DNA from 2 places in the Streptomyces sp. NPDC001157 genome. Region 1 is predicted to be linked to the other one. Evidence: riboswitches for the same ligand, from Rfam matches in the RefSeq annotation. Region 1 holds a riboswitch; the other holds the start of a gene.

Region 1 (15,199 bases):
GAAGGTCTCGCCGAAGCGGCCGTTGAAGCGCGTGGCGAGGTCGCGGGTGAGCTCGACGTGCTGGCGCTGGTCCTCGCCGACCGGGACCTCGTTGGCCTGGTAGAGCAGGATGTCGGCGACCTGGAGGATCGGGTACGTGAAAAGGCCGACGCTCGCCCGGTCCGCGCCCTGCTTGGCGGACTTGTCCTTGAACTGGGTCATGCGGGAGGCCTCACCGAAGCCGGTGAGGCAGTTCATGACCCAGGCCAGCTGGGCGTGCTCGGGGACATGGCTCTGGACGAAGAGCGTGCAGCGCTCGGGGTCGAGACCGGCCGCGAGCAGCTGGGCGGCGGCGAGCCGGGTGTTGGCGCGCAGCTCGGCCGGGTCCTGCGGAACCGTGATCGCGTGCAGGTCGACGACCATGTAGAACGCGTCGTGGGACTCCTGCAGGGCCACCCACTGGCGCACGGCGCCGAGGTAGTTGCCGAGGTGGAACGAGCCTGCGGTGGGCTGGATTCCAGAAAGCACACGGGGACGATCAGAGGCCATGCTCACCATTCTCTCAGGTCTGTCGAGCCGATCCGGAACTGGTCGGAAACAGGTGGGAACCGATCCGTCTGCTGCGGTGTAACAAGAGTGTGAGAACGCGGGAGGGGGGCCGCATCGTCGATGAGGCCGCGGTGATCGCACGCGTACGCGCCGGGGAGCCGGAGGCGTATGCGGAGCTGGTGCGGGCCCATACGGGCATCGCGCTCAGAGCGGCCGCGGCGCTCGGGGCGGGTGCGGACGCGGAGGACGTGGTGCAGCAGGCCTTCGTCAAGGCGTACTGCGCGCTGGGCAGATTCCGGGACGGCGCCGCCTTCAAGCCGTGGCTGCTGTCGATCGTCGCCAATGAGACGAGGAACACAGTGCGTACGGCGGCGCGGCAGCGCACGCTCGCCGGCCGGGAGGCGGCCTTCGTGGAGGCGGAACCGCTGATACCGGAGTCGGCGGACCCGGCGGTGGCGACGCTGGAGACGGAGCGCCGTGCGGCGCTGCTGTCCGCCCTGGAGCAGCTGAGCGAGGAGCACCGCCTGGTCGTCACCTACCGCTATCTCCTGGAGATGGACGAGTCCGAGACGGCCCAGGCCCTGGGCTGGCCTCGCGGGACGGTCAAGTCCCGACTGAACCGCGCTCTGCGCAAGCTGGGCCGACTGCTGCCGGATTTCAGACCTCGGGAAGGGGGTGATGAGCGTGAGTGAGGGACGGGGTGCGTACGACGGTGAGGGCGGCCGTGGTCCGGGGCGCGCCGGTGGCCGGGGGCCGCGTGGGCGTGACCACGGGAGGGAGCGCGAGGTGCGGCCTTCCCGGCTGCCGGAGGAGTTGCGAGCGCTCGGCCGGTCGCTGGACGCGCCCGGGAGCGAGGGTGCCGACGGTTCTTCCGGCGCCGAGACGATGGTCGAGCGGGTGCTGGGGCAGATACTGGCCGAGCAGGTGCCGGTCCCGGTGGCCGAGCCCCGGGGCGCCCGTGAGCGACTGCGCGCGGCCCGGCGCTGGACCCGGCTGCGGTGGCGCTCGCTGGCCACGGTCCTGTGCGGTCTGCTGACGGTTCTCGTGCTCACGCCCCCGGTGCGGGCCGCGGTCTTCGACTGGTTCGGCTTCGGCGGGGTGGAGGTGCGGTACGACCCGTCGGCGGTGCCCTCGCCGGGCGCCTCGGTGCCGGGCTGCGGCACATCGGTGTCGCTCGGGCAGGCCGGGCATCGGGCCGGTTTCGAGCCGCTGGTGCCGGACGCGCTCGGCGTGCCGGACACGGTGGCGGTGACGAGCGAGCCGCGCGGTCGTCTTCTGGTGAGCCTGTGCTGGCGGGAGGGCGGGCACACGGTCCGTCTGGACGAGTTCCCGGAGCGGCTGGACGTCGGCTTCACCAAGGTGCTGCGCGAGGCGCCGGAGTGGATCGAGCTGAGCAAGGAGCCCTCTGCGGACGGCGCGCAGGACTACGCCCTGTGGTTTCCGCGCCCACACCTGCTGAGCTTCTGGCTGGTCGACACCGACGGGAACCGCTTCACCCGCAGGAAGCGGACCGCGGGGCCGACGCTGCTGTGGACCCACCGGACGGGTGCGGGGGCCATGACGCTGCGGTTGGAGGGTGTCGTGTCCGAGCACCGGGCCGTGGAGATCGCGAAGTCGCTGGAGAAGCCCTCGGATTAGGGCGGCCGGGGTGGGAACCCCGACGGCTCGGGCGGTGTACCAGAAGTGACAGACGGCTCGCGGAAGGGCCGCCGGACCGACCGGTTGGGGGACGGGATGCGTGGGTGGAGGGGCAGTCGGGCGGGGGCGCGGGGCGCCGCTCTCTTCACGGCGGTGGTGGCTGTGGCGCTGTGCGGAATGCCGGCGACCGCGGCATCCGGCGGGACTGACGCGGCGGCGCAGGCACAGGGCCGGGACGTCCCCGACCTGGCGATGATCATCGCGGGCGGCACCGGGCAGACCACGGTGTTGCGGTCCGGTGAGCCCGCCTTCGCTCGCCTGCGACAGCTGCTGCGGCCGACTTACGCGGGGACGGAGCGGGTGCCGGACGACTGGGTCGAGGGTCGCCGTCCGGCGGTGGACTTCACGGTGATCTGGGCGCTGACCGGGGTCGGAGGCTGGCCGCAGACGATGCGTCCGCCGGGCGGTGACGTCGCCGTCGAGCGGCAGGACCAGCTGTTCGTGACGGCGGACGGCACGCCCTGGATACGCAGCGATCCCGCGCCGGCCGTCCAGGACGACGACATCCGCTGGCATCGGGCACCGCGCTCGGTGTTTGTGCAGCTGGAGCAGGCGAAAGTGCTGAGCGGGCTGGGCGACGGGGAGGCCGGGGGCGGCGCCGCACGGCAGCGGGCCACCGAGCAGCGGGTGGGCAGGAGCGGTGTCTGGTGGGCGGTGCCCGGGGCGGCCCTGGGGCTCGCGGTGGGGGCCGGCGGGGCGCTGCTGATACGCCGCGCGGCGGCCCGGCAGAGTGCCGGACCGCCGCGGGAGGAGCCACGACAGGAGCTCATCGATCTCTGAGCATCACCGATCTCTGAGCATCACGATCTCCGAACGTCACCGATCTCCGCACGACGTCGATCTTTGAAAACTCAAGAGAGGGCGTTGGTCAGCCCAGGTCGATCTCCGGGTACAGCGGGAAGCCGGCCACGAGGTCGGTGGCGCGGCGGGAGATCTCGTCCGCGATCTTCGGGTCGAGGACGTGCTGCGCCTTGGACGGGGCGCCCGACTTGGTGGTGCCCGGCTCGGTGGTGGTGAGGACGCGGTCGATGAGGCCCGCGACCTCGTCCATCTCGGCGGTGCCCAGGCCACGCGTGGTCAGGGCGGGGGTGCCGATGCGGATGCCGGAGGTGTACCAGGCGCCGTTGGGGTCCGAGGGGATGGCGTTGCGGTTGGTGACGATGCCCGAGTCGAGCAGAGCCGCCTCGGCCTGACGGCCGGTGAGGCCGTAGGAAGTGGCGACGTCGATGAGGTTGAGGTGGTTGTCGGTGCCACCGGTGACGAGGGTGGCGCCGCGGCGCATCAGACCCTCTGCGAGCGCCCGGGAGTTGTCGACGATCCGCTGGGCGTAGTCCTGGAAGGAGGGCTGACGCGCCTCGGCGAGGGCGACGGCCTTGGCGGCCATGACGTGCGGGAGCGGGCCACCGAGGACCATCGGGCAGCCACGGTCGACCTGGTCCTTGAGCGAGTCGTCGCACAGGACCATGCCGCCCCGCGGGCCGCGCAGTGACTTGTGGGTGGTGGTGGTGACGATCTGGGCGTGCGGGACCGGGTCGAAGTCGCCGGTCAGCACCTTGCCCGCGACCAGACCGGCGAAGTGTGCCATGTCCACCATCAGGGTCGCACCGACCTCGTCGGCGATCTCCCGCATGATGCGGAAGTTCACCAGACGGGGGTAGGCGGAGTAGCCGGCGACGATGATCAGCGGCTTGAACTCCCGGGCGGAGACGCGCAGGGCCTCGTAGTCGATGAGGCCCGTGGCGGGATCGGTGCCGTAGGAGCGCTGGTCGAACATCTTGCCGGAGATGTTCGGGCGGAAGCCGTGGGTGAGGTGGCCGCCCGCGTCCAGGGACATGCCGAGCATGCGCTGGTTGCCGAAGGCCTGGCGGAGTTCGGCCCAGTCGGCGTCGGTCAGGTCGTTGACCTGGCGGGCGCCGGTCTTCTCCAGGAACGGGGCCTCGACGCGGTCGGCGAGGACGGACCAGAAGGCGACGAGGTTGGCGTCGATGCCGGAGTGCGGCTGGACATAGGCGTGGCGGGCGCCGAAGAGTTCCTTGGCGTGTTCGGCGGCGAGGGACTCGACGGTGTCGACGTTGCGACAGCCGGCGTAGAAGCGGCGGCCGATGGTGCCCTCGGCGTACTTGTCGCTGAACCAGTTGCCCATCGCGAGGAGGGTCGCCGGCGAGGCGTAGTTCTCGGAGGCGATCAGCTTGAGCATCTCGCGCTGGTCGGCGACCTCCTGCCCGATGGCGTCGGCGACGCGCGGCTCGACGGCGCGGATCACGTCGAGGGCGGCACGGAAGGCGGTGGACTCGGTGGAGAGGGGCTGCTGCTCTGACATGTCGTCGGCCTCCGGGTGGCGTGGCTAGAAGCGTTCACGGTTCACGGTCGGCCCAGGCGCACGGCACTCGGTCACTCGGGATCTGCCCCGAGCCGGGGCCGCTCCCCGATGGTCGGTCCCATCCCAGCGCGCCAGTCACGGCCCGCGGATCAGCCTACCGGGCGCGCCGGAACGCAGAGGTCCCGCGTCCACCATGCGGGCGAGGATAAGAAAGGGGCACCCTCACAGCACCTGGCACCTTCGGGAGATCCCGTGACCGCTACGGAGACACTCATCGCCGCCGCCGACGCGCACAGCGCGCACAACTACCACCCGCTGCCCGTGGTCATCGCCTCCGCGGACGGGGCGTGGATGACGGATGTGGAGGGGAGGCGGTATCTGGACCTGTTGGCCGGCTATTCGGCGCTCAACTTCGGCCATCGCAACCGACGCCTGGTGGAGGCGGCGAAGGCGCAGCTGGAGCGGGTGACGCTGACGTCGCGGGCGTTTCACCACGACCGGTTCGCGGCGTTCTGCTCCGAGCTGGCCGAGCTGTGCGGGATGGAGCTGGTGCTGCCCATGAACACCGGCGCGGAAGCGGTGGAGACGGCGGTGAAGACGGCCCGGAAGTGGGGCTACCGGGTCAAGGGCGTGCCTGCGGAGATGGCGAAGATCGTGGTCGCGGGCAACAACTTCCACGGCCGGACGACGACCCTTGTCAGCTTCTCCACCGACCCGGAGGCGCGGGCGGACTTTGGTCCGTACACGCCGGGCTTCGAGATCGTGCCGTACGGGGACATGACGGCGATGCGGTCGGCGGTCACGGAGAACACGGTGGCCGTGCTGCTGGAGCCGATCCAGGGCGAGGCGGGGGTGCTGGTGCCGCCGGCCGGATATCTGCCGGCGGTGCGGGAGCTGACGCGGGAGCGGAACGTGTTGTTCGTCGCCGACGAGATCCAGTCGGGGCTCGGGCGGACCGGCACCACCTTCGCGTGCGAGCACGAGGGCGTCGTGCCGGATGTGTATGTGCTCGGGAAGGCGCTCGGAGGTGGGATCGTGCCGGTCTCGGCGGTGGTGTCGTCGGCCGATGTGCTCGGGGTGTTCCGGCCCGGTGAGCACGGTTCGACGTTCGGTGGGAATCCGCTGGCGTGTGCGGTGGCGCTGGAGGTGATCGCGATGCTGCGGACCGGCGAGTTCCAGGCGCGGTCCGCGGAGCTGGGCGGTCATCTGCACCGGGAACTGGGGGCGTTGACCGGCACGGGGCGGGTGAAGGCGGTCCGCGGGCGGGGGCTGTGGGCGGGCGTCGACATCGCGCCGCGGTACGGCACGGGACGGGAGGTGTCCGAGAAGCTGATGGAGCGGGGGGTGCTGGTGAAGGACACCCACGGGCCGACGGTGCGGATCGCACCGCCCCTCGTCGTCGAGAAGGAGGATCTGAACTGGGGGTTGGCCCAACTGCGGGGCGTGCTGGGCCTTTAGTGACCCCTGCGCGTCACAGGATCACATGCGGCAGGAAGCGGGCGTACGCGTCCGTGATCAGGCCGGAGGACTCCCGGATGCCCAGGCCCGCCGACTCGTTGTCGACCACCCAGGCGCCGAGCACGACATGGTTGCCGTCGAAGTCGGGCAGTGGGGCCAACTCCTGGTAGCAGCAGGCCTCTTCGTGCAAGACCGGTTCGGTGCCGGGCTGGTGGATGGTGACGCCGGCTCCCTCGCGGCCCAGCAGGGGCTTGGCGACGTAACCGGTGGTCGAGGCAAGCTCTCGGGAGCCGTCCAGATACGCCGGAAGGAGGTTCGGGTGGCCGGGGTACAGCTCCCAGAGGACGGCGAGCAGCGCCTTGTTGCTGAGCAGCATCTTCCAGGCGGGCTCGATCCACAGGGTGGTGCCCGTGCCGCCGCCGTTGTCGAGGGTGTCGAGGACATGGCCGGCGAAGCGGTCGGTGGTGAGCCACTCCCACGGGTAGAGCTTGAAGCAGCTGCGGATGAAGCGGAGTTGGTTGTCGACGAAGCGGCCGGAGAGTGGATCCCAGCCGATCTCCTCCATGGAGATCCAGTCGGTGTCCAGGCCCGCCTGCTCGGCGGTCTCCTTCAGATAGGCGACAGTCATCAGGTCCTCGCCGAGTTCGTCGGCCGAGGAGTGTGCGAAGTAGAGGGGGCTGCCGGGCGGGAGGAGGGCGGCCTGCTTCTTCCAGGCGGCGACGAGGCGCTCGTGGAGGGAGTTCCACTGGTCGGCGCCCGGGAAGCGGTCCTCCATCCAGAACCACTGGGGGGAGGCGGCCTCGACCAGGGAGGTGGGGGTGTCGGCGTTGTACTCCAGGAGCTTCGCCGGGCCCGTGCCGTCGTGGCGGAGGTCGAAACGGCCGTAGACGGAGGGGAGTTCGGCGCGGCGGTGCCAGGCCTCGGCGACCGCCTGGGCCACGCGCGGGTCGGTGATGCCCAGGTCGGGGAAGCGGCCCCGCGTCACGATGTGCTCGGCGGCGGCCAGGCACATGCGGTGGAGTTCCTCGACGACCTCCTCCAGGGCCTCGACCTCGTCGAGGGTGAAGGAGTAGTAGGCGCTCTCGTCCCAGTAGGGGCGCAGGGAGCCGTCGGGGTGGCGGGTGACGGGGTAGACGAGACCCTGCTCCTCGACGGTCCGCTGCCAGTCGGGGCGGGGGGTGAGGGTGTGTCGCTGCATGGGTTTCAGCCGCCGGAGCTGCCCTCGCCGCCGCCGAAGCCGCCCCGGGACACTCCGTGGCCGGAACCGCCGGAGGAGCTGCGGGGCTTGGTGAACGACCCGCCGTCGACCCAGCCGTCCTCCTTCTCGCCCCCGTAGTGCCAGGTGCCGTGGACGGAGGTGTTGGTGGACTTGCAGTTCTTGTCGGCGACGACCTTGTAGCCCTTGGCCAGGTTGTAGCTGTCGCGGTCCACACAGCGCTTGTCGGGGTCGGAGGAGCAGGCGGTGAGGGCCGCGGCGAGGAAGCCCATGCCGCCGAGCACGACGGCGCCCGAGCGTAGTTGCCTGCGTGTGTCGGCCACGTTTGTGTCTCCCCGTTCGATGCGGCTGTCCTGCGTTGTCCGGGCCACAGCCTAAAGAGAGGTAAGAGCGCAGCCCCAGGCACCCCTCCTGTGGGGCTCTCCCCTACAGTCGCTTTGTGATCTTTGGGATGGTGTGCGCGCTGGGCGCGGCGGTCTGCTTCGGTACCGCGACGGTCTTGCAGGCGGTCGCCGCGCGGTCGGCCGGTACGGGCGGGGGCGGGGAGGCGGCGCTGCTGCTGCGGGCCTTGCGGCAGTGGCGGTATCTGGCCGGGCTGGCTCTGGACGGGCTGGGGTTTCTGTTCCAGATCGCCGCCCTGCGGTCGATCCCGATCTACGCGGTCGCCGCGGCGCTCGCATCCAGCCTGGCGGTGACCGGGGTGGTCGCGGCGCGACTGCTGCAGGTGCGGCTGAGCGGGACGGAGTGGGGTGCCGTCGGGGTGGTGTGCGCCGGGCTCGCCATGCTGGGGCTGGCGTCCGGGACCGAGGGGGACCGCCAGGGGTCGACGGCGCTGAAGTACGCGATGCTCGCGATCGCCGTCGTGGTGCTGCTGCTCGGGCTGTTCGGAGGGCGGTGGTCCGGGCGGGGTCGGGCGCTGGTGCTCGGGCTGGGGGCCGGGTTCGGCTTCGGGGTGGTGGAGGTGTCGGTGCGGCTGATCGACTCGCTCGCTCCGTCGGAGCTGCTCACCAACCCGGCGACATACGCCCTCGTCATCGGCGGGGGCGCGGCCTTCCTGCTGCTGACGTCGGCGTTGCAGCGCGGCTCCGTGACCACCGCCACCGCCGGGATGGTGATCGGCGAGACGATCGGGCCGGCGGCGGTGGGGGTGGTGTGGCTCGGGGACCGTACGCGGGAGGGGCTCGCCTGGCTTGCGGTGCTGGGGTTCCTGGTCGCCGTCGCGGGAGCGTTGGCGCTGGCACGGTTCGGGGAGGCGCCGACGGAAGCCTCACCGGGCGCGGCCGCCGACCCCGGGGTTTCCCTGGGTCCGTCCCGGAGGCCGGGGACCTGACCGGCTCCGGAGCTTCCGCTGTACGGCCGGATGGGCAGGCCGGGACAGGGGGTATCACGTCATGGGACCGAACGACGCGCAGATCGTGCGGGTGTTCAGCCGGGAGCCGGGTGGGACCATCGCCGACGTCACGCTGAATCCGCAGAAGGACGGCGAGATCGTCCCGGAGGCCGCGGCCGGCCGAACCCTGCACGGGCTGGAGGGGGCGTATCACGTGACGCTCGCCGTGCGCGACATCACCCTGCACAGCGCCTCCAGCGCTCCGGCCCACCGATGGTCCGGCGGTGTCCCGTACCCCACCACCAGCGCGTCGTGCGGCTCGACGGTCGCTTCGGGGTGCCGGTAGCGGTGCAGTCCGTGCACCGCGAGGCCCTGCCAGGCCGCCGCCCGCAGTGTCGCCTGCTCGGTGCCCGGCGGCAGCCGCAGCACCACGTGCAGGCCCGCCGCGATGCCGGTGGCGCCGACCTGCGGGGCCCGCCGCGCGAGTTCCGCGACGAGTGCGTCCCGGCGGCGGCGGTAGTGCAGCCGGGCGGCGCGTACATGCCGGTCGTAGGCGCCGGAGGTGAGGAACTCGGCGAGCGTCAGCTGGTCCAGGGCCCCGCAGGAGTCGATGTGCCCCTTGGCCTTGGCCGCCTCCTGGACGAGGTCCGGGGGCAGGACCAGCCAGGCCAGTCTGAGGCCGGGGGCGAGGGACTTGCTGGCCGTGCCTGCGTAGACGACGTGATCCGGGTCCAGGCCCTGGAGGGCGCCGACGGGCTGGCGGTCGTAGCGGAACTCGCCGTCGTAGTCGTCCTCGACAAGCAGGCTGCCGGTGCGGCGGGCCCAGTCGACGGCGGCCACCCGCCGGTCGCGGTGCAGGGTGCCGCCCATCGGGAACTGGTGGGCGGGGGTGAGCAGGACGGCGTCCTCGGCCGTCAACTCCCCGGGGTTGGTGCCCCGTTCGTCGAACGGCAGCGGCACCGTCCGCAGGCCGGCCGCCGCCAGCAGGTCCCAGTGCACGTACAGGCCGTACGACTCCACGGCGATCGTGCTCGCACCGCGTGCCCTCAGCACCGCGCAGAGGATGCGCAGGCCCTGCGAGATGCCGGCGCAGATCAGGATGCGTTCGGGGTCGGTGCGTACGCCCCGGGCGCGGGCGAGGTAGCCGGCGAGGGCGGTGCGCAGTTCGATGCGGCCGCGCGGGTCGCCGTAGTCGAGGGCCTGGTACGGGGCCGCGGTGAGCGCACGGCGGGCGGCCTTCAGCCACTGAGTGCGGGGGAAGGAGGCCAGGTCGGGGCTGCCGGGGATCAGGTCGTATGCAGGGCGGTCGATGGTGCGGGGCTGAGGGGCGGGCGCGGCGGGCCGGCTCACCGCCCGGTCGGCCACGCGGGTGCCGGAGCCCTGCCGCGCCGTCAGCCAGCCCTCGGCGACCAGGTCGGCGTATGCGTCGGCGACCGTGTTGCGGGCGATGCCCAGGTCGGCGGCGAGGGTGCGGGAGGAGGGCAGCCGGGTGCCCGGGGCCAGCCGACCGGTGCGGACGGCCTCGCGCAGGGCGTCGGTCAGGCCCCTGCGGAGCCCGGGACCCGTCGGCTCAAGGTGCAGGTCGACGCCCAAAGTGGCCCAGGATTTCGCCATGGAAATGGACCATACCCCTGGGCTGCCTCACTTCTAGGGTCGAGAGCATGACGACAGAAGAAGCCACCGGATACGCGCCCGAGCAGCCCGCCCGGCTGCGCTGGGCCCAGCACGTCCCCGAGGTCTACAAGGCGATGGTCCGCCTCGACGCGGCCGCCCGGCGGGGCCTGGACCCGAAGCTCCTTGAGCTGGTGAAGATCCGTGCCTCGCAGCTCAACCACTGCGCGTTCTGCCTGGACATGCACACCAAGGACGCGCTCGCGGCCGGTGAGGGCGTCGAGCGGATCGTGCAGCTGGGCGCATGGGAGGAGTCGAGGCACTTCTACACGGAGAAGGAGCTCGCCGCCCTGGAGCTGACCGAGGCGGTCACCGTGCTGACCGACGGCTTCGTCACGGACGAGGTGTACGACCACGCCGCCAAGCACTTCGAGGAGCCCGAGCTGGCGCAGCTGATCGCCGCGATCACGGTGATCAACGCGTGGAACCGGTTCGGTGTGACGTGCCGCATGGCTCCCGGCCACTACGAGGCGGGGCAGCACCGGTGAGCGGGGTGGACGACTTCCGCGCCCTGCACCGAAGGCGCGCGCCCGGTGACCCGCTCGTCCTCCCCGGCCCCTGGGACGTGGTCAGTGCCCGGGTGTTCGTCGAGGCCGGGTTTCCGGCGCTCGCGACGCCCAGCGCGGGGATCGCGGCCTCCCTCGGCCACGAGGACGGGTCGACGCCGGCCGACGAGATGTTCGCAGCGGTGGCGCGCATCGCCTGGGCCGTGGACGTGCCGGTGTCGGCGGACGTCGAGGACGGGTACGGGCTGGCACCGAAGGAGCTGGTGGAGCGGCTCCTGGAAGCGGGCGCCGTCGGCTGCAACCTTGAGGACTCCAGCGGGGGCGTCCTCAAGGACCCGCACGAGCACGCCGAGTGGCTGGCCGAAGTGCGGTACGCGGCCGGGGACTCCCTCTTCGTCAACGCCCGTGTCGACACGTTCGAGTACGGGGATGGCAACCCCGAACGGGCCATCGAGCGGGCCGCGTTGTACGTCGCCGCGGGCGCCGACTGCGTCTATCCGATCGGCGCCCCGGCGAACGTACTGCCGCTGCTGCGGTCCGGGATCCAGGGTCCGATCAACGTGCACGGCACGCTCGACGGCAAGGGCCCCTCGCCCACCGGACTCGGTGAACTCGGGGCCACCCGCATCACGTTCGGGCCGGGACTCCAGCGCTGGGCGGCGCTGGCGCTGCAGGGGATGGCCGAGCAGCTGAAGAAGCAGAAGTGATCAGGACAGCCACGCCTTCCACGTCGCCGCGTGGCTGTCCGCCCACTTCTTCGCCGCCTGCTCGGGAGTCAGCTTCTGGTCGGCGATCATCAGGGAGACCTCGTTCTGGTCCTCGGTGGTCCACCTGAACTTCTTCAGGAAGGACGCCGCCTTGCCGCCCCTCTTCGCGAAGTCCGCGTTGAGGTACTTCTGCAGCGGGGTGTGCGGGTACGCGCAGGCGACCTTCGCCGGGTCCGTGTCGCAGCCCTCCTTGTACGGCGGCAGCTTCACCTCGGTCATCGGGACCTTCTTGAACAGCCACTGCGGCGCGTACCAGTACGTCAGGAAGGGCTTCTTCTCCTTGGCGAACTGTTTCATCTGCGTGATCTGCGCGGCCTCGGAACCGGCGAATACCACCTGGTAGTCCAGCTTCAGGTTCTTCACCAGCGCCTTGTCGTTGGTGACGTAGGACGGCGAGCCGTCCATCAGCTGGCCCTTGCCGCCGCTCTCCGCGGTGCGGAACAGCGACGAGTACTTGTTGAGGTTCTTCCAGTCGGTGATGTCGGGGTGCTGCTTGGCGAGATACGTCGGCACGTACCAGCCGATGTGGCCGGTCACCCCGAGGCCGCCGCCGCGCGCGATGGTCTTCTTGTCGTCGACGTAGCGCTTCTCCTGGTCGGGGTGGCCCCAGTCTTCCAGGATGGCGTCGACGCGGCCCTGGCTGAGCGCGTCCCAGGCGGGGACCTCGTCCACCTGGACGGTGTCGACCCGGTAGCCCAGCTTGTGCTCCAGGAGGTACTGGGCGACGGCCACGTTGGACTGCGCACCCACCCAGGACTGGACCGACAGGGTCACGGACTTGGCGCCCTGCGCGTTGGCGAACGGGGACGCCTGCTTGGTCATGTCGGCCGCGCCGCAGCCGGTGAGCAGCACCAGGGAGCCCACCACGGCGGTCGTCCCCAGAGTCGTACTCATGCTCGTACGAAGTCGCATGTCACGCTCCCTTCTTCGTGCGGCGTTCGGTCGGCTGGGTCACCCGGTCGAGCATCAGGCCGAGGCAGACGATCGCGGCGCCCGCAACCAGGCCGGTCGCCAGGTCGCCCTGGGCCAGGCCGAAGACGGTGTCGTAGCCGAGCGCGCCACCGCCGACCAGGCCGCCGATGACGACGACGGCGAGGACGAGGACCACGCCCTGGTTGACGGCGAGCAGCAACGCCCGGCGGGCGAGCGGGAGTTGCACCTGGCGCAGCTGCTGGGCGGGGCTCGCACCCAGCGAGCGGGCCGCCTCCAGCGCGGCCGGGTCGACCTGGCGCAGGCCCTGTGTGGTGATGCGGACGACGGCGGGCAGCGCGTAGACGACGGCGGCCGCCGCGGCGGGCGCGCGGCCCACACCGAACAGCGCGACCACCGGGATCAGGTACACGAACTGCGGCATCGTCTGGAAGACGTCCAGGACGGGGCGGAGCAGGCGCTCGAACCGGTCGCTGCGGGCCGCCGCGATACCGATCGCGAAGCCCAGGACCAGGGTGACGGCGACGGCCGCCAGCACCTGGGAGAGCGTGTCGAGCGAGGGCTGCCACACACCGAGCACGCCGATCGCGGCCATGGCGAGGACCGCGGTGAGCGCGGTGCGCCAGGTGCCGATCAGCCACGCGAGAGCGGCGACGACGAGCAGGACCGACCACCAGGGCAGCCCCTGCAGTCCGCTGCGGACCGGGTTCAGCACCCAGGTGGTGAAGTGGCCCGCCCAGTCGGCGGTGCCGCCCACCACGGGCACGCCCGAGTACAGGTGCGCGGTCATCCAGTCGACGGCACGGTTGACCGGCTCGGCGATGTCGAACGTCCAGGCGTCGGGCCAGTCGAGGCGGCCCGCCAGCCGTCCGGCGAGCGCGACGGCCACGGCGGTGGCAGCGGCGTAGAGCCACGGGCGGAGGCTTCCGGGCTCCTCGCCGGCCCGCTCGCCCGCGGCGCCGGTCACCCGGTCCAGTACGACGGCGAGCAGCACGATCGGGATGCCGGCCGCGAGCGCCGCGCCCACGTCGACCGAGGCCAGCGCCTGGTAGACGCGGTCACCGAGGCCGCCCGCGCCGATGACGGAGGCGATGACGGCCATCGACAGCGCCATCATGATCGTCTGGTTGAGGCCGAGGAGGAGTTCCTTGCGGGCCAGCGGGATCCGGGCGGTCAGCAGGCGCTGGGGCGCGGTGGCACCGAGCGAGTCGACGGCCTCCAGGACCTCCTTGTCGGCGCCCTGCAGACCGAGGGCGGTGAGCCGGGCCATGGGCGGGGCGGCGTAGACGACGGTGGCGAGGACGGCGGCGGGCACACCCATGCCGAAGACCAGGACGACGGGCAGCAGATACGCGTAGGCGGGCAGCACCTGCATGGTGTCGAGGACCGGGCGCAGGCCGCGGTCGAGGCGGTCGGAGAGTCCGGCGGCGAGTCCGAGGACCACTCCGACGACGACCGACACGAGTACGGCGACCACCATCAGCGCGAGCGTCTGCATGGTCGGCACCCACATGCCGAGCAGGCCGCAGGCGAGGAAGGCGGCGCCCGTGCCGAGGGCGAGCCGGACGCCGGCGACGCGCCAGGCGACGAGGGCCCCGAGGGCCGTGACGCCGGCCCAGCCCGCGGCGAGGAGCACCAGATAGACGGCGCGTACGGAGATCACGACGGCGTTGCTGATGTAGCCGAAGAAGTAGAGGAACAGCGGGTTGCTGTCGCGGTTGTCGATGACCCAGTTGCTGGCGGTGGTCAGCGGTTTGGAGAGGTCGACTGTGAGGGTTGCGGGCCAACTGCCGCTTGCCCAGTGGGCGTTGGCCAGGGGGACGAGGATGGCGGCGGCGAGGGCGAGGAACAGGAGTTTCTGGACCGCGCGGTGCCTCAGCAGACCGCCGGGCAGTGCGCGCGGGGCGGATGCAGTGACCGTTGCCATTAGACGCCCTCCGTATCTGTGGCGGGGGGTGGGGTCGCTGGGCCGCGCTTGGCGGGTGCCGCTGCGCCCACCCGTGCCGCCCCAGCGGCACGACTGCCCGCAGCTAGGGCGGCATCGACGGCAGCGGCGCCGGTGCCGGTGCCGGCTGCGGCGGCATCATCGCCACCGGCGGCCGCGCCAGTTGTGGCGGCCGTGCCAGTTGTGGCGGCCGTGCCAGTTGTGGCGGCCGTGCCAGTTGTGGCGGCCGTGCCAGTTGTGGCGGCCGTGCCAGTTGTGGCGGCCGTGCCGGCCACAACTCCCAGTAGCGTGTCCGCGTCCACCGTTCCGACGCAGCGGCCCTCGTCCATCACGCGGGCCGGGGCGCCTGCGCGGGCGACGGCCTCGATGGCCTCCGAGACCGTCGCGTCCGGGGCGAGCGCCGGGCCGTTGCCCGGCTCCCCCGTGGGTGCGGCCCGCATCGCCGTACGCACCGTCATCACCTGCTCGCGCGGCACGTCCCGGACGAACTCTCGGACGTAGTCGTCGGCCGGGCTGCCCACGATCTCCTCCGGGGTGCCCAGCTGGACGACCCGGCCGTCGCGCATCAGGGCGATGCGGTCGCCGAGCTTGAGGGCCTCGTTCAGGTCGTGGGTGATGAAGACCATCGTGCGGCCCTCCTCTCGGTGCAGGCGGACCACCTCCTCCTGCATGTCCCGCCGGATCAGCGGGTCGAGGGCGCTGAACGGCTCGTCGAAGAGCAGGACCTCCGGGTCGACGGCGAGGGCGCGGGCGAGGCCCACGCGCTGGCGCTGACCGCCGGACAGCTGGCTCGGACGCCGCTGCTCCATGCCCTCCAGGCCGACCTTGGC
Region 2 (15,199 bases), on a different contig from region 1:
AGGCTCCGGTCCGAGGCCAACTCGGCTGCGGTGACGGTGGCTTGAGGCGCGCCGCCCGACTCGATGACCCGTACGTCCAGCGCTGGGCAGATGTCGGCGAGTCTGCGGTAGGCGCCCCCGAGGACATGCGTGACGGCGCCGGCGGGCGGGGTCTTGAGAGCCATGGGCATGGGCGCTCCAGCGCAGGAAGTCCAAAGAGACCGAGAAGGCAAGGCTTACCTTACTCCACCCTGGGGCTAGATCCATCAGCAGGGCACTTAAGGGGCACGATCATGGAACCCCCACGTCAGGGCCACCTCACAGCCGATTGAAAAGTAAAGGAAGGCTAGCCTAAGCTCACGGCTTGTGACTGCGACCCGACGGGGCGCGCCTACCGGTGTGCCCTTCCATGCCCTCAGACACCTCCCCCTGTTCCTCGCCGGACTGGGCGCACTGGTGCTCTGCACCGCCCTGAGCCTCGCGCTCGGCGCTCGGCCGGTGCCCCTGTCCACGGTGGCCGAGGCACTGTTCGGCCACGCCGATGGCCGGGAGGCGCTCGTGGTGACGGGGCTGCGGCTGCCGCGTACCGTCATCGGTCTCGCGGTGGGGGCCGCGCTCGGGGTCGCCGGGGCCGTCGCGCAGGGCATCACCCGTAACCCGCTCGCGGACCCGACCACCCTCGGCATCAACGCGGGCGCCGGTTTCGCCGTCGTCGTCGCGATCTTCGCGCTGAAGCTCAACGACCCTGCGCAGTACGTGTGGTTCGCGTTCGCCGGGGCCGCGGGAGCCGCCCTGTTCGCGCAGGCGCTGGCCCGCCGCGCCGGGGACATCGATCCCGTACGGCTCGCGCTCGGCGGCACCGTGCTCCAGTTGGTGCTGCTGTCCTGGACGTCGGCAGTGATGCTGATGAACCAGCGCACCCTCGACGAGGCCCGCTTCTGGCTGGCCGGGTCCCTGGCCGGTAGACCCCTCGACGTGCTGTGGCCGGTGCTGCCGACCCTGCTGATCGGTCTTGTGATCGCCCTCGCCGTCTCCCCCGCGCTCAACGCCCTTGCCCTGGGCGACGATTCGGCCCAGGCGCTCGGGGTGCCGGTGGCCCGGATCCGGCTGGCCGGCGGCATCGCGGTGGTCCTGCTCGCCGGGTCGGCGGTCGCCGTGGCCGGACCGGTCGCCTTCATCGGCCTCGCCGCACCCCATCTCGTACGTCTCCTGCTCGGCGCCGACCACCGGCTGCTGGTGCCCGGTTGTCTGATCGCCGGACCGCTGCTGCTGCTTGCGGCGGACGTCCTCGGTCGGATGGTGATCCGTCCGTCGGAGCTGGAGGTCGGCATCGTGACGGCGTTCCTCGGCGCGCCCCTGCTGGCACTGCTGGCCCGGAAGGTGGCCCGATGACCGTCACCGTCGTTCCGCCCGCCCGTGCGAAATCCACCTCCCGGGCCCGGCTTCGCCGCCGTGTCCTGGTGTTCGCCGCGAGCGGTCTGGTCATGCTGTTCGTGCTGCTCACCGTGTCGCTGACGACGGGTGAGATTCCCATGCCCGCGGGCACGGCACTGCGGGCGCTGGTCGGGCTCGGGGATCCCGGGGACGTGCTGGTGGTCCAGCAGTTCCGGGCGCCCCGGGCGGTGGCGGCGATCGTCGCCGGAGCCGGTCTGGGAGCGGCGGGCTGTGTGCTGCAGCGGTTGTTCCGCAACCCCCTGGCATCGCCCGATGTCATGGGGATAACAGGCGGAGCCTCGCTGGGTGCGGTCGCGCTGATCGCCGCCGGGGCCTCGCAGATGCTGATCCCGGTCGGTGCGGTGGCCGGAGGTCTGCTCGCCGCGCTTCTGCTGGGTGTCTTCGCCTGGCGGTCCGGGCTCGCCGTCACCCGGCTGGTGCTCACCGGGCTCGCCGTGCAGGCGGGGCTGGCCGCCGCCGTGAACCTGATGATCGTGCGCTTCCCGGCCGAGCTCGCCGGGTCCGCGCTGCAGTGGACCACGGGGTCGGTGTACGGGCGAACGTGGACGGAGGTGTGGGGGGCGGCCGGCGCCATGGTGCTCGCCCTGGCCGCCGCCCTGGTACTGCACCGGCGGCTGGCCGTGCTCGACCTCGGGGACGAGTCGGCCGGGGCCCTGGGCCTCGGGACGTCCGCCGCCCGCCTCCAACTGCTCTTCGTCGCCGTGGCGTTGGCGTCGCTCGCGGCCGCGCTCGCCGGGCCGGTGACCTTCGTCGCGCTCGCCGTGCCGCACCTCGTGCGCCTGGTCACCGGCCCGCCGACGGCCGCGTCCCTGGGGCTGGCCGGTCTCACGGGAGCGGTGCTGCTGCTCGCCTCCGACCTGGTGGTGCAGCACCTGCTGCCGGTCGAGGGGCTGCCGGTCGGGGCGGTCACCGCCACGCTGGGCGCGCCCTGGCTGCTGGTGCTGATGTTCCGGCAGAGCTCACCCGTCAAGAGGAGCCACGCATGACCAACCAGTTGCAGACCCAGGGCCTCGATCTGCGCTACGGCGACCGGCTCGTCGTCGGCGGGCTCGATCTGACGCTGCCGGGCGGCGCGGTCACCGCGATCGTCGGTCCCAACGCCTGTGGGAAGTCGACCCTGTTGCGAGGGCTGAGCCGGCTGCTCGCCCCGTCCGCGGGGACCGTCACGCTGGACGGCGCGGACATCCACCGTATGCCGGCGCGGACGCTCGCCCGGCGGATGGGACTGCTGCCCCAGCAGCCGGTCACCCCCGAAGCGATCACCGTCGAGGCACTCGTACGTCTGGGCCGTTATCCGCACCAGCGGCTGCTGAGCCCCTGGTCCGCGGCGGACCAGCGGGCGGTGGACGAGGCGCTGGAGCGCACCGGCACCGAGTCGCTGCGCGACCAGCCCGTCGACCGGCTCTCCGGCGGTCAGCGCCAACGCGCCTGGATCGCCCTGGCGTTGGCGCAGGACACCGAGCTGCTGCTGCTCGACGAACCGACCACCTTCCTCGACCTGCGGCACCAGCTCGACGTCCTCGATCTGGTGGCCGCCCTGCACGCCGAGGCGGGCCGCACCGTGGTGATGGTGCTGCACGACCTCGGACAGGCCGCCCGCTACGCGGACCACATGGTGGTCCTCAAGGAGGGCCGCCTCGCCGCCGCCGGCGCCCCGGCCGACGTCCTCGACGCGGACCTGGTCAGGTCCGTGTTCGACGTGGACTGCCGGGTGATCCCCGACCCGGAGACCGGCACCCCGCTGGTCGTCCCGAAGAGCAGCGCGGTCCGGCAACCGGCCGCATCCGCCTGACCCACCCCTCCCCTACCAGAAAGACCACCCCCCATGTTCAAGCGCTCTCCCCTGCGCGGAATCGGCCGGCTGATCGCCGTGCTGCTGTCCGTCGTGCTCGGTACGGTCGTCCTGGCCGCCTGCGGCAGTGAGAAGACCGACGCGGCCGACACGGCGAAGGCCTCAGGTACCTCGGCCGGCTTCCCGCGCACCCTCAAGACGGTGATGGGCGACGTCAAGATCCCCTCGCAGCCGAAGCGGGTCGTGGTGCTCGACACCGGCGAGCTGGACGACGTCACTCTGCTCGGCATCGACCCGGTCGGCGCGGTCGCCCCGCACTTCAAGACCGAGGGCGGCTTCCCGACGTATCTGAAGGGCGAGCTGAGCGGCACCGCCGACGTGGGCCCGCTCCTGGAGCCCAACCTGGAGAAGATCGCCTCCCTGAAGCCCGACCTGATCCTGTCGTCGAAGGTCCGGCACGAGAAGGTCTACGACAAGCTCAGCGCCATCGCCCCGACCGTCTTCACGGAGACCACCGGCGGTGTCTGGAAGCAGAACCTCAAGGTGCACGCCGAGGCGCTCGGCCTGGAGAAGGAGGCCGCGGCGAAGCTGAAGGAGTACGAGACGCAGGCGAAGGCGCTGGGTGAGGCGATCAAGAAGAAGGACGGCGGCACGATGCCGACCGCGTCCGTGGTCCGCTTCATCGCCGGTCCGACCCGCCTCTACCAGACCAACTCCTACAGCGGTGTCGTCCTGAACGACATCGGCTTCAAGCGGCCCAAGTCCCAGGTGTCGAACGACCCGAACGTCACCATGAAGGACGTCAGCCCGGAGGAGATCGACCAGGCGGACGCCGATCTGATCTTCGTGACCACCGCCGACACCCCGGACAAGACCCAGCAGAAGCAGGTCACCTCCAACCCGGTCTGGAAGTCCCTGTCGGCCGTCAAGGACGGCAAGGTGTTCACCGTCCCCGACGAGACCTGGATGTCCGGCATCGGCGTCCAGGCCGCGGAGCAGATGCTGAAGGACGTGGCCAAGGCCACCGGTGTGGAGCTCCCGAAGAAGTAACTCCCGCTCTTTCGGGGCGGGCCGCAGCACCGCCGCGGCCCGCCCCCAACCCCCCACCCGCCAGCGGAAGTTGTTCATCAGCCATGCGCCTGTATCTGCTTGCCCTCAATCCGACCGACTCCGTCTCCGAGGGCTTCCTGCCCGCCGCCGCCCGGCTGGGCCTGGACGTCACCGTCCTCACCGACCAGCCCGAGGCCCACCGACGCGCCCATCCGGAGACCGAGGTCCTGGAGTGCGACGTCCGCGACCACCGGGCGGTCATCACCCGGATCTCGACGCACCACCGCCCCGACGCCGTCTTCACCAACAGCGACCACCTCCAGGCCCAGGCCGCCCTGGCCGCCGCCTACTTCGGCCTGCCCGCCAAGGACTGGCGGGCCGCGCTCGCCACCAAGGACAAGGCGGAGATGCGGCGCCGGCTCGCGGCCGCCGGCGTGGACACGGTGTGGTCGGCCGAGCTCACCGAGCCGATCGCTCCGGACGACGCGCCGTACCCCTGCGTCCTCAAGCCCCGTGAGGGCGTGGCCAGCGAGGACGTCGTCCTGGTCGACGATGCCGAGCAGCTGACCACGCACGCCAAGGACATCCTTCAGCGCCGCCCCGGTGCGGTCCTGCTCGTCGAGGAGTACCTCCCCGGCGAGCTGTACACCCTGGAGACGCTCGGTGACGGTCACGTCCGCCACGTACTGGGCGGCTTCCACACCGAGCTGTCGCCCCCGCCGTACTTCATCGAGGAGCGGCTCACCTTCGTCCCCGCCCATCCCGAACCGGTCGTCGCCCAGGTTCTCGCCCAACTGGACGCGCTGGGCGTGGGGTTCGGCGCCTGTCACACCGAGTTCGTGGTGCACACGGGCCGGGCCAGGATCATCGAGGTCAACTACCGTGCCATCGGCGACCAGTGCGATCTGCTGCTGGCCCGGCTGCTGGAGATACCGCTCTTCGAACTGATCCTCCGTACCCATCTGGGCGAGCGTCTCCCCGCCGACCTGGGAGCCCGCCCGGACGGCGCCGCGCGTCTGGAGTACCCGTGCGCCGACCGCGCCGGAACTCTGGCCGAGGCTCCCGAACCGCAGGAACTGACCATCGACGGCGTGCATCTGACGTACCGTCCGCTGCGGTCGGTGGGCGAGCGGCACGAGCTGTACCGCACCAACCGCGACTACCTCGGGGTCCTGCGGGCCGTCGGCACCGACCAGGCGACGGTGGACCGGGTCTCGGCCGACTTCCTGGCCGCGCAGCGCTGGGAGATCCAGCCGTGACCGCGCCGACCGTGACGGACACCAGCGAGGCGGAGCTGCTCACCCGCGTGCTCGGCGCCCTGCTGCGGGAGGACGTGGTCGGACTGCGCAGCCGCAGTACGCTCGTGCACCGGCCGGACGGCGACTGGCTGCGGCTGCCCACCACCGAGGACGCCCTGCTGCTGCCCGTCACCGAGGACGGCTACCAGTGCGAGCACCGCGCCCGGCTGCCCCTGCTCGTGCGCGAGTCGGACAACACGGAGCTGATCTCGTACGAGGCCGTACTCGGTGCGCTGCGTGAGCTCGCCGAGCCCGTGGACCGGGACGGCTTCGACGCGTTCGCCGAGGAGTGTCGTCAGACGCTGGACACGCTGCGGCTGCACGCACAGACCCGGGACGAGGTAGACCAGCGGCTCGTCGACCGGTACGGGGACGATCCCGCCCGGTGGACGGGCCTGGCGTACGACACTCTCGCAGCCCGCCTCGACCATCCCGTCTACCCGACGGCGCGCGGCCGCTCCGGCCTGTCGGAGGAGCAACTGCGGGCGTACGCACCGGAGTTCCACCCTCGTTTCGCCCTGCGCTGGCTCGCCGTACCGCGTGAGACGGTGACCCTGACCGGCCCGCTCCCGCAGCTGTGGCCCTCGCCCGCTCGGCTCGGACTGCCCGAGGTGGAACAGACCCATGTGGCGCTGCCCGTCCATCCGTTGACCGTGGGCGCGCCGCTCGACGAGGCGCTGCGGACCACCGGCCTCACCGGCCGTGCGCTGCTCGTGGAGCAGGCTCACCTCGAAGTCGTACCGACGCTGTCGATGCGCACGGTCGCGGTGGCCGCGGATCCGTCCCTGCATCTCAAACTCCCCCTGGCCACGGCCACGTTGGGGCTGCGCAACAAGCGCTCCATCAAACCCGGCACGCTCGTCGACGGCGCGGCGGGGCAGCGTCTGGTGGAGGCGGTGATCGCGCGCGAACCCCGTTTCCGGGACACGATCCTGCACGCCGACGAGACCACGTACGCGCACGCAGGGCACGAACTGCTGGCAGTCCTCTGCCGCCGCTTCCCGGCCGGTCTCGAACACTCCGTCGTCGTTCCGCTGGCCGCGCTCCTCGCCGAGGCGCCCGGCGGACGACTGGTCCTCGACCACCTGGCCGACCGCTTCTACGGCGGCGATCCACTGGCCCTCCTGGACGCCTGCCTGTCGTTGCTGTTCGACTGGCAGACCACCCTGTTCGGCTACGGCATCGCCCTGGAGTCGCACCAGCAGAACATCTCGCTGGTGCTGGGGCCGGGCAGCCTGCGGTTGCTGTTCAAGGACAACGACGGGCCCCGCATCAACGCCTCACGACTGGCGGCCGTGCTGCCCGGACCGTGGGGCTTCGACGACCGGCGGACGTTCACCGCCGGGGACGGGCCGGTCGCCGACGTGTTCGCCACCATCACCGTTCATCTGTGCGCGGGGGCCTATGCATTCGGGCTCGCCAAGCACCGGGACGCGCTGCTGACGCTCGTGCGCGAACGGCTCGCGGAGGCCGTCGACCGGCTCGGCGGCGAGGCGGGCGCGGTCCTGCGGGCCCATGTCCTCGATGCGCCGCGGTTGCCGGTCAAGGCCATGGTCACGGCCGGCACGCTGCTCAGCAAGGAGCGCTCGGGCGCCGCGGACGTCAACAAGCACTACACGAGCGGCCCCAACTACCTGCTGCCCGACGGGGGTTCCGCATGAGCGCCGAGACCCTGCGGATGCCGGGTACGGCGTTCACCCGCGGCCATGTCCACGCGGTCGCGGGCTGCTACTTCGTGGCCTCCTTCGCGGCGCTGGGGCTCCCGCCGTATCTCACCGAGATCCTCCCGGAGCTGGGTGACCGCCACGCCCGCTGGGCGGGCGTGCTGTACGTCGTCCCCACCGTGTTCGGTGCGCTGGGCGCCCCGCTGTGGGGACGGCTCGCCGACCGCTACGGCCGTAAACGACTGCTCCTGCGCGCCCAGTTGGGGCTGGCCGTCGCCTTCCTGCTCGCGGGCTGGGCGGACTCTCTGGCCACTTTCACCGTGGCACTGGTGCTGCAAGGCATCCTGGGCGGCACGTTCGCCGCGTCCAACGGGTACCTGGGCGCCGCGTTGGAGGGGCCCGCGCTGTCCAAGGCGCTCACCCTGATGCAGGGCAGCGCGCGGGCCGCCCTGGTCGTGGCCCCGATCGTGGTCGGCTCGCTGTCGGGCTGGCTGTCACCGCACCGCCAGTACGCCCTGCTCGCCGTACTGCCGCTGGCCGCGGCCCTGTTGCTGGCGGCACTGCCCGAACCGGAGCCCGCCGCGCAGGAGTCGGAGAACGCGCTTGAGACGACTGCCGCGGACGAGCCGCCGGTGATCTCGCTCAAGGCCCTGTACGCCTTGGAGTTCGCCTTCGTCTTCTCCACGGTCATCTCCTTCCCCTACTTGATCGCCCTCGTCGACGACCGCCTCCCGGGCACCTCGCCGACCCTGTCCGGCGTGCTGTTCGCCCTCCCCCACCTGTGCTATCTGGTCTCGGCCCTGGCCGTGCACTCCGCCTTCCACAGCCGCCCCCGCACCGGGATCGCGCTCGGGTTCGCCTGCATCGCGCTCGGGCTCGCCGGACACGGGATCGCCGGCTCCCTGCCCACCCTGATCGCCGTACGGCTGCTGCTGGGCGCGGGCCTCACCCTCGGCCTGGTGTGCCTGTCGGTGCTGGCCGCCGACTGCGCCAAGGGCCGGGCGCCGGGCGGGATGTTCGGCTCTCTGGAGTTCTTCTCCAAGGCCGGCGCGGTCGCCGCCGGAGTGGCCGCGGCGGCGGGCAGCGCCCGATTCGGCCCGGCCGCACCGGTGCTGACCGGCAGCGTGGCCGCAGCCGTCACCGTACTGGCCACTCTCCTCCCCCCGCTGACCCCCCGCACCCGCAGGAGCCACTGATGCCCTCGCTGATCCGTCCGCAGACCTCGTCCGGGGGGACCGCGATCTCGCTCTGCTCGCCCGGCAGCAGCGCCGCGCCCGCCGCGCTCCCCTCGGCCGACGACGCCGTGGCGCACACGCTCCTCAACTGCCTGCTGCGCGAGGTGTCGGGACCCGAGCACCAGTCGGTCGTCTCCGACGGCCGGCTGCTGCTGCGGCTGCCCCGCCGCGGAGTGCTGCTGCGGGTCGCGCTGCGCCGCACCTCGCTGCTGGGCGCGCACCGCTTCACCGGTCCCGTGAGCGAACAGGGCGATGACGGCTGGTCGGAGGTGGACTGGCGGCGCCTGGCCGAGTACACGCAGGACGAGCTGTCGCTGCGCACCGGTGTACGCAACGAGGAGTTCCTGGAGCAGATCGCCTCCAGCCACGACGCCATCACCACCGCGCTCGCCGCCGCACGCCCCGCCCGCCTCCCGGACGACCGGCTCTCCGCCTACCTGGCCTCCGAGCAGTCCCTCCTCTTCGGGCACCGCTTCCACCCCACGCCCAAGGCCCGCACCGGCGACCCGCGCGCCTGGTCCGCGTACGCGCCCGAGGTCGGTGCCTCCTTCCCGCTGCGGCACCTCGCCGTCCGTGCCCACCTGATCGCCGAGGAGTCCGCCCACCCGTCGGCGACCGCCCCGCTGGACGGGCTGCGCACAGACGTACCCGAGGGCTACCGGCTGCTGCCCGCCCACCCCTGGCAGTACGAGACGCTCCAGGCCCACCCGGCCCTGCGCGCCGCTCTCGACCGCGGCGACATCCTCGACCTGGGCCCCGGCGGGCACCCCTTCGCGGCCACCGCCTCGGTGCGCACCCTGTACGACGGGGAGACCTTCCTCAAGTTCAGCCTGAACGTCCGGATCACCAACTGCCTGCGGAAGAACAGCAGTTACGAGCTGTCCGGCGCCGTCGCCCTGACCCGCGTCCTGGCCCCGGCCCTCGCCGACCTGGCCGAACGCTTCCCCGGCAGCGCCGTACTGCGCGAGCCGGCCTACCGCACACTGGCCCTGCCCGGCCCGGACGGCACCCCCGACCGCGATCTGTTCGAGGGCTTCGGCGTCATCGTCCGCGAGGGCCTGCCGCGCCGCCTCGCCCCGGGCACGGTTCCGCTGCTCGCGGCGGCCGTCGCCGACGAGTACCCGACCGGCGCCGCCCACGTCTCCCGCCTCCTCGACGGAGCGGACGTACGCACGACCCTCGCCTGGTGGTCGTCGTATCTGGATCTGCTCGTCCCGCCCGTCCTGGCCGCGTACTTCGACCACGGCCTGGTCCTGGAACCGCACCTGCAGAACGTCCTGGTGTGCGTCGGCGCCGACGGCATGCCGGCCCAGGTTCTCTTCCGCGACCTGGAGGGCACCAAGCTGGTCCCCGACCACCACGCCGAGACGCTGGCCGCGCTGCCGCCGGACGTCGCGGGCCCGATGACGTACGACGCGCAGCGCGGCTGGGACCGGGTGGTCTACTGCCTGCTGGTCAACCATGTCGCCGAGCTGCTCGCGGCTCTCGCCGATCTGCACCCGCAGGCGGAGGCGGCCCTGTGGGCCCGGGTGCGCGCCACGCTCCAGACGTACGCCGACCGCCACGGCTGCCCGCCCAGGCTCGCCGCCCTGCTCGCCGGGGTGCCGCTGCCCGCCAAGGCCAACCTGCTGACCCGCTGGGAACGCAAGGCGGACCGGGACGCCGGCTACGTCCGGCTGCCGTCCCCGCTCGCCGAGGACGTCCTGCGCGACACGACCGGGAGCGCCCGATGACCGACCCGACGGCAGCGGTCCACGACCGCGTCCTGTCCCTGCCCGGCACCGAACTGCCCGCGTACATCTACGACTTGGCGGCACTGCGGGCCCATGCGGCCGCCGTCCGGGCCGCGCTGCCCGACCGGGTCGAGGTGTACTACGCCGCCAAGGCCAACCCGGAGCCGGAGATCCTCGGCGCGCTCGGACCCTACGTCGACGGCTACGAGGTCTCTTCGGGCGGTGAACTCGCCCACGTCGCGGGGACGGTGCCGGACCGGCCGCTCGCCTTCGGCGGTCCCGGCAAGACGCCGGACGAGGTGCGGACCGCACTGGAGCTCGGCGTCGAGCGTTTCCATGTGGAGAGCGAGTACGAGCTGCGCATGCTGGCCGAGCTGGCGCGGACATGCGCGCCGGGGCGACGGGTGGCGGTGCTGGTTCGCGTCAACCTGCCGGTCGCGGACGGGGCGCTGGCGGGCAGCTCACTGGCGATGGGGGGCCGTCCGACGCCGTTCGGCCTGGATCCGGCGCGGGCCGTCGACGTCATCCGGACGCTGGCCGACGGCATGTATCCGCACCTCGAACTACGGGGCGTGCACGCGCACTTGGCCAGTGGGCTGGAGGCGACGGAGCAGCTGGCGGTGGCCGAGTCCGTGGTGTCCTGGGCGACGGGCCTCGGTGTTCCTCTCGCCGAGGTCGACGTCGGCGGCGGGATGAACGTCGACTACACCGATCCGGAGCACCGCTTCGACTGGTCCGCGTACGGCAGCGGTCTCGCCCGTCTGACCGAGGCGCACCCCGGGCTGACCCTGCGCATCGAGCCGGGGCGTGCCCTGACGGCGTACTGCGGCTGGTACGCCACCGAGGTGCTGGACGTGAAGCGCAGCCACGGCGAGGCGTTCGCGGTCGTCCGCGGAGGCACCCATCACCTGCGGACCCCGGCGACGAAGGGGCACGACCAGCCCTGTTCCGTGCTGAAGGTGGATGCCTGGCCGCATCCGTGGCCGCGGCCGGCCGCCGAAGGCGAGCAAGTTACCCTGGCCGGGCAGCTGTGCACGCCGAAGGACGTCCTGGCCCGCCGGGTAGCCGCGCCCGGGCTCAGGGCCGGCGACCGGGTGGTGTTCTCGCTGGCGGGCGCCTACGCGTGGAACATCTCCCACCACGACTTCCTGATGCACCCCCGGCCGGGGTTCCACTTCCTTCACCCTTCAACCGCCGGGCTGTGATCAGCTCACCGGCACAGCGAAAGGGCCGCCCGGAGAGGGGCGGCCCTTTCGCTGTGCGGGACGTTCGATGCGACTCGGCGTGTTACAGCATCCCCGGCATCCCACTGGCGGCTCCCATGCGGGCGACCCGGTCCAGCTGCTGGAGGTTGTTCAGGCGGTTCAGGTTCTGGATCTGCTGGGACGGGCGCGGCACCTCGGCCCTGCGCTCCGCCGGGATACCGCTCTGGGCGAGCGAGTCGAGCGTGGAGATCGGGTTGAGCTCGCTCGCATCCTTGTTCTGGATGGTCGCGTCGGACGCACTGGCAAGCGGCGCGGCAAGGGCGGTGATTCCTGCGGCGAGACCAACGGCGGCGACGATACGTCGTGTTGAGATCATGCTCCCCACAACGGCACCGGGCCTGCGGCGGTCACGGCCGCGCCACGCCACTCACCCATCAGGGGCAGTGGTCCGACTGCGCTTGCCGAGGCTGCCGCGGCGGAGGAGTCTCGGAGGAGAGGCCCCGCGCGGCCCGCAGCTCCTCGGGTCGCGGCCCTCGAAGGAGGTCATCATGGGCACCACGGCAACTCCCGGCTTCAGCGCCGACACCCTGCGCAAGGGGGTCGAAGGACACACTGCGGCGGATCTTCTGTCGCTCTACGCGGACGACGCGCAGATACGCATCGTGGACCGCAACACCCAGCCCAGCCAGCCCAAGGTTCTGCGCGGTCGCCAGGAGATCGGCGCAATGTTCGAGGACATCTACAGCCGCGACATGACGCACAAAGTCGACCAGTGCATCGTTCAGGGCGACCACGCCGCCTACAGCCAGTCCTGCCAGTACTCGGACGGGACGCGTGTCCTGGCCGAGTCCATGATCACGCTACGTGACGGCAAGATCGCCGAAGAGGTTTTGATCCAGGCATGGGACGAGTAGGAGGCAGAACCGCGAGGGTCCAGGTCACCACCCGGTTGACCTGGACCTTCTCGGCCCGTGCGGCACTGGGTCGGGTGCGTCCGGCCCGGCCCCGGACGGGCACGGCACAACGGCTGGCGTCGGTGGCCCTGCTCCGCTCGATACTGAGAGCGAGGCGGTCCCGCCCGCTTCCTGCTGCGCGCAGACGGCGCGTCCTGCACCGGTGAGAGCGGCTCACGACTGCCGTGGCGGCTCGGTTAGTCTGAGCGCGGGCCGTGACTGGCGCTGAGGTGGAGCACCACCGGGGAGCGGCCACGCAGAGTCGATGCCGTGCGCCTGGGCGATTCGGTCACACCAGCCCAGGAGTGGATCATGTCCCAGGCCCGGCTCATCGACGGCACCTCCCTTGCCCGGCGCATCGTCGAGAACACCGCCAAGCGGGCGGCCGACCTCACCGAACGGACCGGAACGGCGCCCTGTCTGGCGACGGTTCTGGTCGGCGAGGACCCCGCCTCCGTCACCTACGTCCGGATGAAGCGGAACCGCTGCCGCAAGGCCGGTATCGAGTCGCGCCAGGTGGAGCTTCCCGCCGCCACGACCACCGAGGAACTCGTCGGCGCACTGCGCTCCCTGTCGGGCGACCCCGGTGTGCACGGCATTCTGCTGCAGCACCCGATGGGCGAGCACATCGACGAGCGGGCGGCGTTCGAGGCGATCGCGCCCGAGAAGGACGTCGACGGCGTCACCTTCGCGTCGTTCGCGACGATGAGCTTCGGCCTGCCGGGCTTCGTGTCGTGCACGCCGGGCGGCATCATGCGGCTGCTCGACGAGTACGGCGTCGACCCGTCAGGGAAGCGGGCCGTGGTCGTGGGCCGCAGCGCCATCCTCGGCAAGCCGGCCGGCATGCTGCTGCTCGCCCGTGACGCGACGGTGACGTACTGCCACTCCCGTACCCGGGACCTGTCCTCGGTCGTGCGGGAGGCGGACATCGTGGTCGCCGCCGTGGGGCGGCCGCGGCTGATCCGGGGCGAGGACATCAAGCCCGGCGCGGTCGTCATCGACGCCGGCTACAACCCGGGCAACGTCGGTGACGTCGACTTCGACTCCGCCGTGGAGCGGGCCGGGCTGATCACTCCGGTGCCGGGCGGTGTCGGTCCGATGACGATCGCCATGCTGCTGGAGCAGACCGTCGATGCCGCCGCCCTGCAGCTCGGGGTGTGATCAGCGCATCCAGGCGCTGTAGTCCATGACATCGCCGGCCTTGACGCCGTACTGCGGCTCCGCCCTGGTGAAGACGGTCTCCAGGCCGAGCACCGCACCGGTGGACGGCTGCATGATCAGCATTCGTCGGTAGCCGTCGCCCTTGTACTCGTACGCCTGGCCGCGCCGTCCGAGCCGGTCCGTGACCTGGCCGACCGGCCGCAGCCCTTCGGTGCTCGCGAGCAGCCGGGCGAGCGTCGCGGACTCGCGGGCGCCGAGGGTCCAGTGGTCGAGCAACACCCCGACGGCGTCGAGGAGTTCGGGGGTGGTCAGCTCGGTGTGGGTGTACGTGGCCTCCTGGAGGTAGGCCCGCAGCCGTGCCGGGTCGTCGGGCGGCGGCGACTCGGGCGGCGCGTCGCTCCAGCTCGGCGGATAGGTCTGCCTGCTGATGACATGGCCGTCCTCGACCAGGTGCGGTTCGCCACCGTCGTCGCGCAGGACCGGCCGGCCGGGGTGGCGCGGGTCGGTCGCGACCACGAGTTCGGTGTGGCTGTCGTCGGCCTTCCAGCGCACGACGCGCTCCTCCGGGAGCGTCACCGGGGGCTTGTCGTCGCTCATGCCGAGGCTCCAGGACTGCACATGCGTGCCCCTGCGCAGCTTCGGCGCATCCTCCGCCGTGGCCTGCCGCTGTGCCCGGTCGGCCAGTACCCGAAGGGGTACGGGGGTGGAGTCGGCCTGGACGACGAGCGGGCGGGGTGCGGCGATCGCGGGGGTGGTGCCGGGGCCGCTGAGCAGCAGCGTCAACGCGGTCGCTGCGACGACTGCGGTGGCGGCGAGGCTCCAGACCAGCCGGGTGCGGCGGCGAGCCGTGGTGCGTTCGTGCAGCAGCCGGTTGAGCCGGCGTTCGGCGTCGTGGTCGAGGGGGCCGTCACCGTAGCGGGGGCCGTCCACCGGCACCGGGTTGGCGCGGCGCAGGAGTTCGAGTTCGTCAGCCATGGCCGTGTCCCTTCGAGGGGGTCGCGTCGGCGGAGGTCACGCCGGGGCGCTGGGGACCCATGCGGTCTATCTCGGCTCTCAGCCGGCGCCGGGCGCGGTGCAGCCGCATCGATGCGGCCCTTGTGCCGCAACCGAGGGCGACGGCGATCTCGTCGATGCCCAGTTCCTCCCATGCCGTCAGGCGCAGTACCTCCTGGTCGGCCTCGGAGAGGCGGGCCAGTGCCTCGTGCACCCAGGCGCCCGGGGCTTCCGTGTCGGGGCTCGCCACGATCTGCCGGCCGTGCGCGGTCTCGTCGTTGCCCAGCCGGTCGACCAGCCGGCGGCGCCGCCCGTAGCCGCGTACCGCGTTCGCCAGGCAGTTGCGTGCCACGCCGTACAGCCAGGGCAGCGGGGACCCGGGCAGGTCAGCCCGGCGTCGCCAGGCGACCGTGAACACCTCCGCCACCACTTCCTCCACCTCGCTGGTCCGCCCGTCCAGTCGCCGCGCGACATAGCGGCTGACCGCCCAGTAGTGCTCGCGATAGGCAGCGGCGAAGATCTCGTCGTTGCTCATGTTCCGTTCGTGTCCGGCACCATCCGGATCGTCACACCTGTTTCCGTGATTCTCCTCGCGTCACTCGAGTGTGACGGGCGTGCCCGGATCGGACACAGGCGGGGCATGAGGCACCTCAAGTGGCTGACGACCACCGACCACAAGAC

The links. A riboswitch is a leader RNA that binds a small molecule or an ion and turns the genes downstream of it on or off. The one in region 1 is predicted to bind ZMP and ZTP.
Region 2: linked by a shared signal. The riboswitch ahead of ACWDAG_RS33480 (bifunctional 5,10-methylenetetrahydrofolate dehydrogenase/5,10-methenyltetrahydrofolate cyclohydrolase) and the one ahead of ACWDAG_RS25300 (glycine hydroxymethyltransferase) in region 1 are both predicted to bind ZMP and ZTP.

The regions. Positions count from the first base shown of each region.
Region 1 is NZ_JBSFJW010000015.1:61,357-76,555, forward strand. It holds gene trpS (tryptophan--tRNA ligase) at 1-528, opposite strand, end outside; gene ACWDAG_RS25285 (RNA polymerase sigma factor) at 618-1,220, shown strand; gene ACWDAG_RS25290 (hypothetical protein) at 1,207-2,166, shown strand; gene ACWDAG_RS25295 (hypothetical protein) at 2,263-3,006, shown strand; gene ACWDAG_RS25300 (glycine hydroxymethyltransferase) at 3,095-4,546, opposite strand; ZMP/ZTP riboswitch at 4,590-4,695, opposite strand; gene rocD (ornithine--oxo-acid transaminase) at 4,799-6,004, shown strand; gene ACWDAG_RS25310 (glutathionylspermidine synthase family protein) at 6,018-7,202, opposite strand; gene ACWDAG_RS25315 (hypothetical protein) at 7,208-7,543, opposite strand; gene ACWDAG_RS25320 (hypothetical protein) at 7,672-8,550, shown strand; gene pdxR (MocR-like pyridoxine biosynthesis transcription factor PdxR) at 8,761-10,164, opposite strand; gene ACWDAG_RS25330 (carboxymuconolactone decarboxylase family protein) at 10,212-10,709, shown strand; gene ACWDAG_RS25335 (isocitrate lyase/PEP mutase family protein) at 10,706-11,434, shown strand; gene ACWDAG_RS25340 (ABC transporter substrate-binding protein) at 11,435-12,388, opposite strand; gene ACWDAG_RS25345 (ABC transporter permease) at 12,408-14,351, opposite strand; gene ACWDAG_RS25350 (quaternary amine ABC transporter ATP-binding protein) at 14,351-15,199, opposite strand, start outside.
Region 2 is NZ_JBSFJW010000025.1:129,765-144,963, forward strand. It holds gene ACWDAG_RS33420 ((2Fe-2S)-binding protein) at 1-170, opposite strand, end outside; gene ACWDAG_RS33425 (FecCD family ABC transporter permease) at 379-1,371, shown strand; gene ACWDAG_RS33430 (FecCD family ABC transporter permease) at 1,368-2,420, shown strand; gene ACWDAG_RS33435 (ABC transporter ATP-binding protein) at 2,417-3,226, shown strand; gene ACWDAG_RS33440 (ABC transporter substrate-binding protein) at 3,260-4,276, shown strand; gene ACWDAG_RS33445 (ATP-grasp domain-containing protein) at 4,360-5,535, shown strand; gene ACWDAG_RS33450 (IucA/IucC family protein) at 5,532-7,235, shown strand; gene ACWDAG_RS33455 (MFS transporter) at 7,232-8,434, shown strand; gene ACWDAG_RS33460 (IucA/IucC family protein) at 8,434-10,206, shown strand; gene ACWDAG_RS33465 (type III PLP-dependent enzyme) at 10,203-11,411, shown strand; gene ACWDAG_RS33470 (hypothetical protein) at 11,494-11,787, opposite strand; gene ACWDAG_RS33475 (nuclear transport factor 2 family protein) at 11,960-12,325, shown strand; ZMP/ZTP riboswitch at 12,570-12,653, shown strand; gene ACWDAG_RS33480 (bifunctional 5,10-methylenetetrahydrofolate dehydrogenase/5,10-methenyltetrahydrofolate cyclohydrolase) at 12,677-13,525, shown strand; gene ACWDAG_RS33485 (CU044_5270 family protein) at 13,526-14,500, opposite strand; gene ACWDAG_RS33490 (RNA polymerase sigma factor) at 14,493-15,053, opposite strand; partial or broken gene ACWDAG_RS33495 (cytochrome c oxidase subunit I) at 15,159-15,199, shown strand, end outside.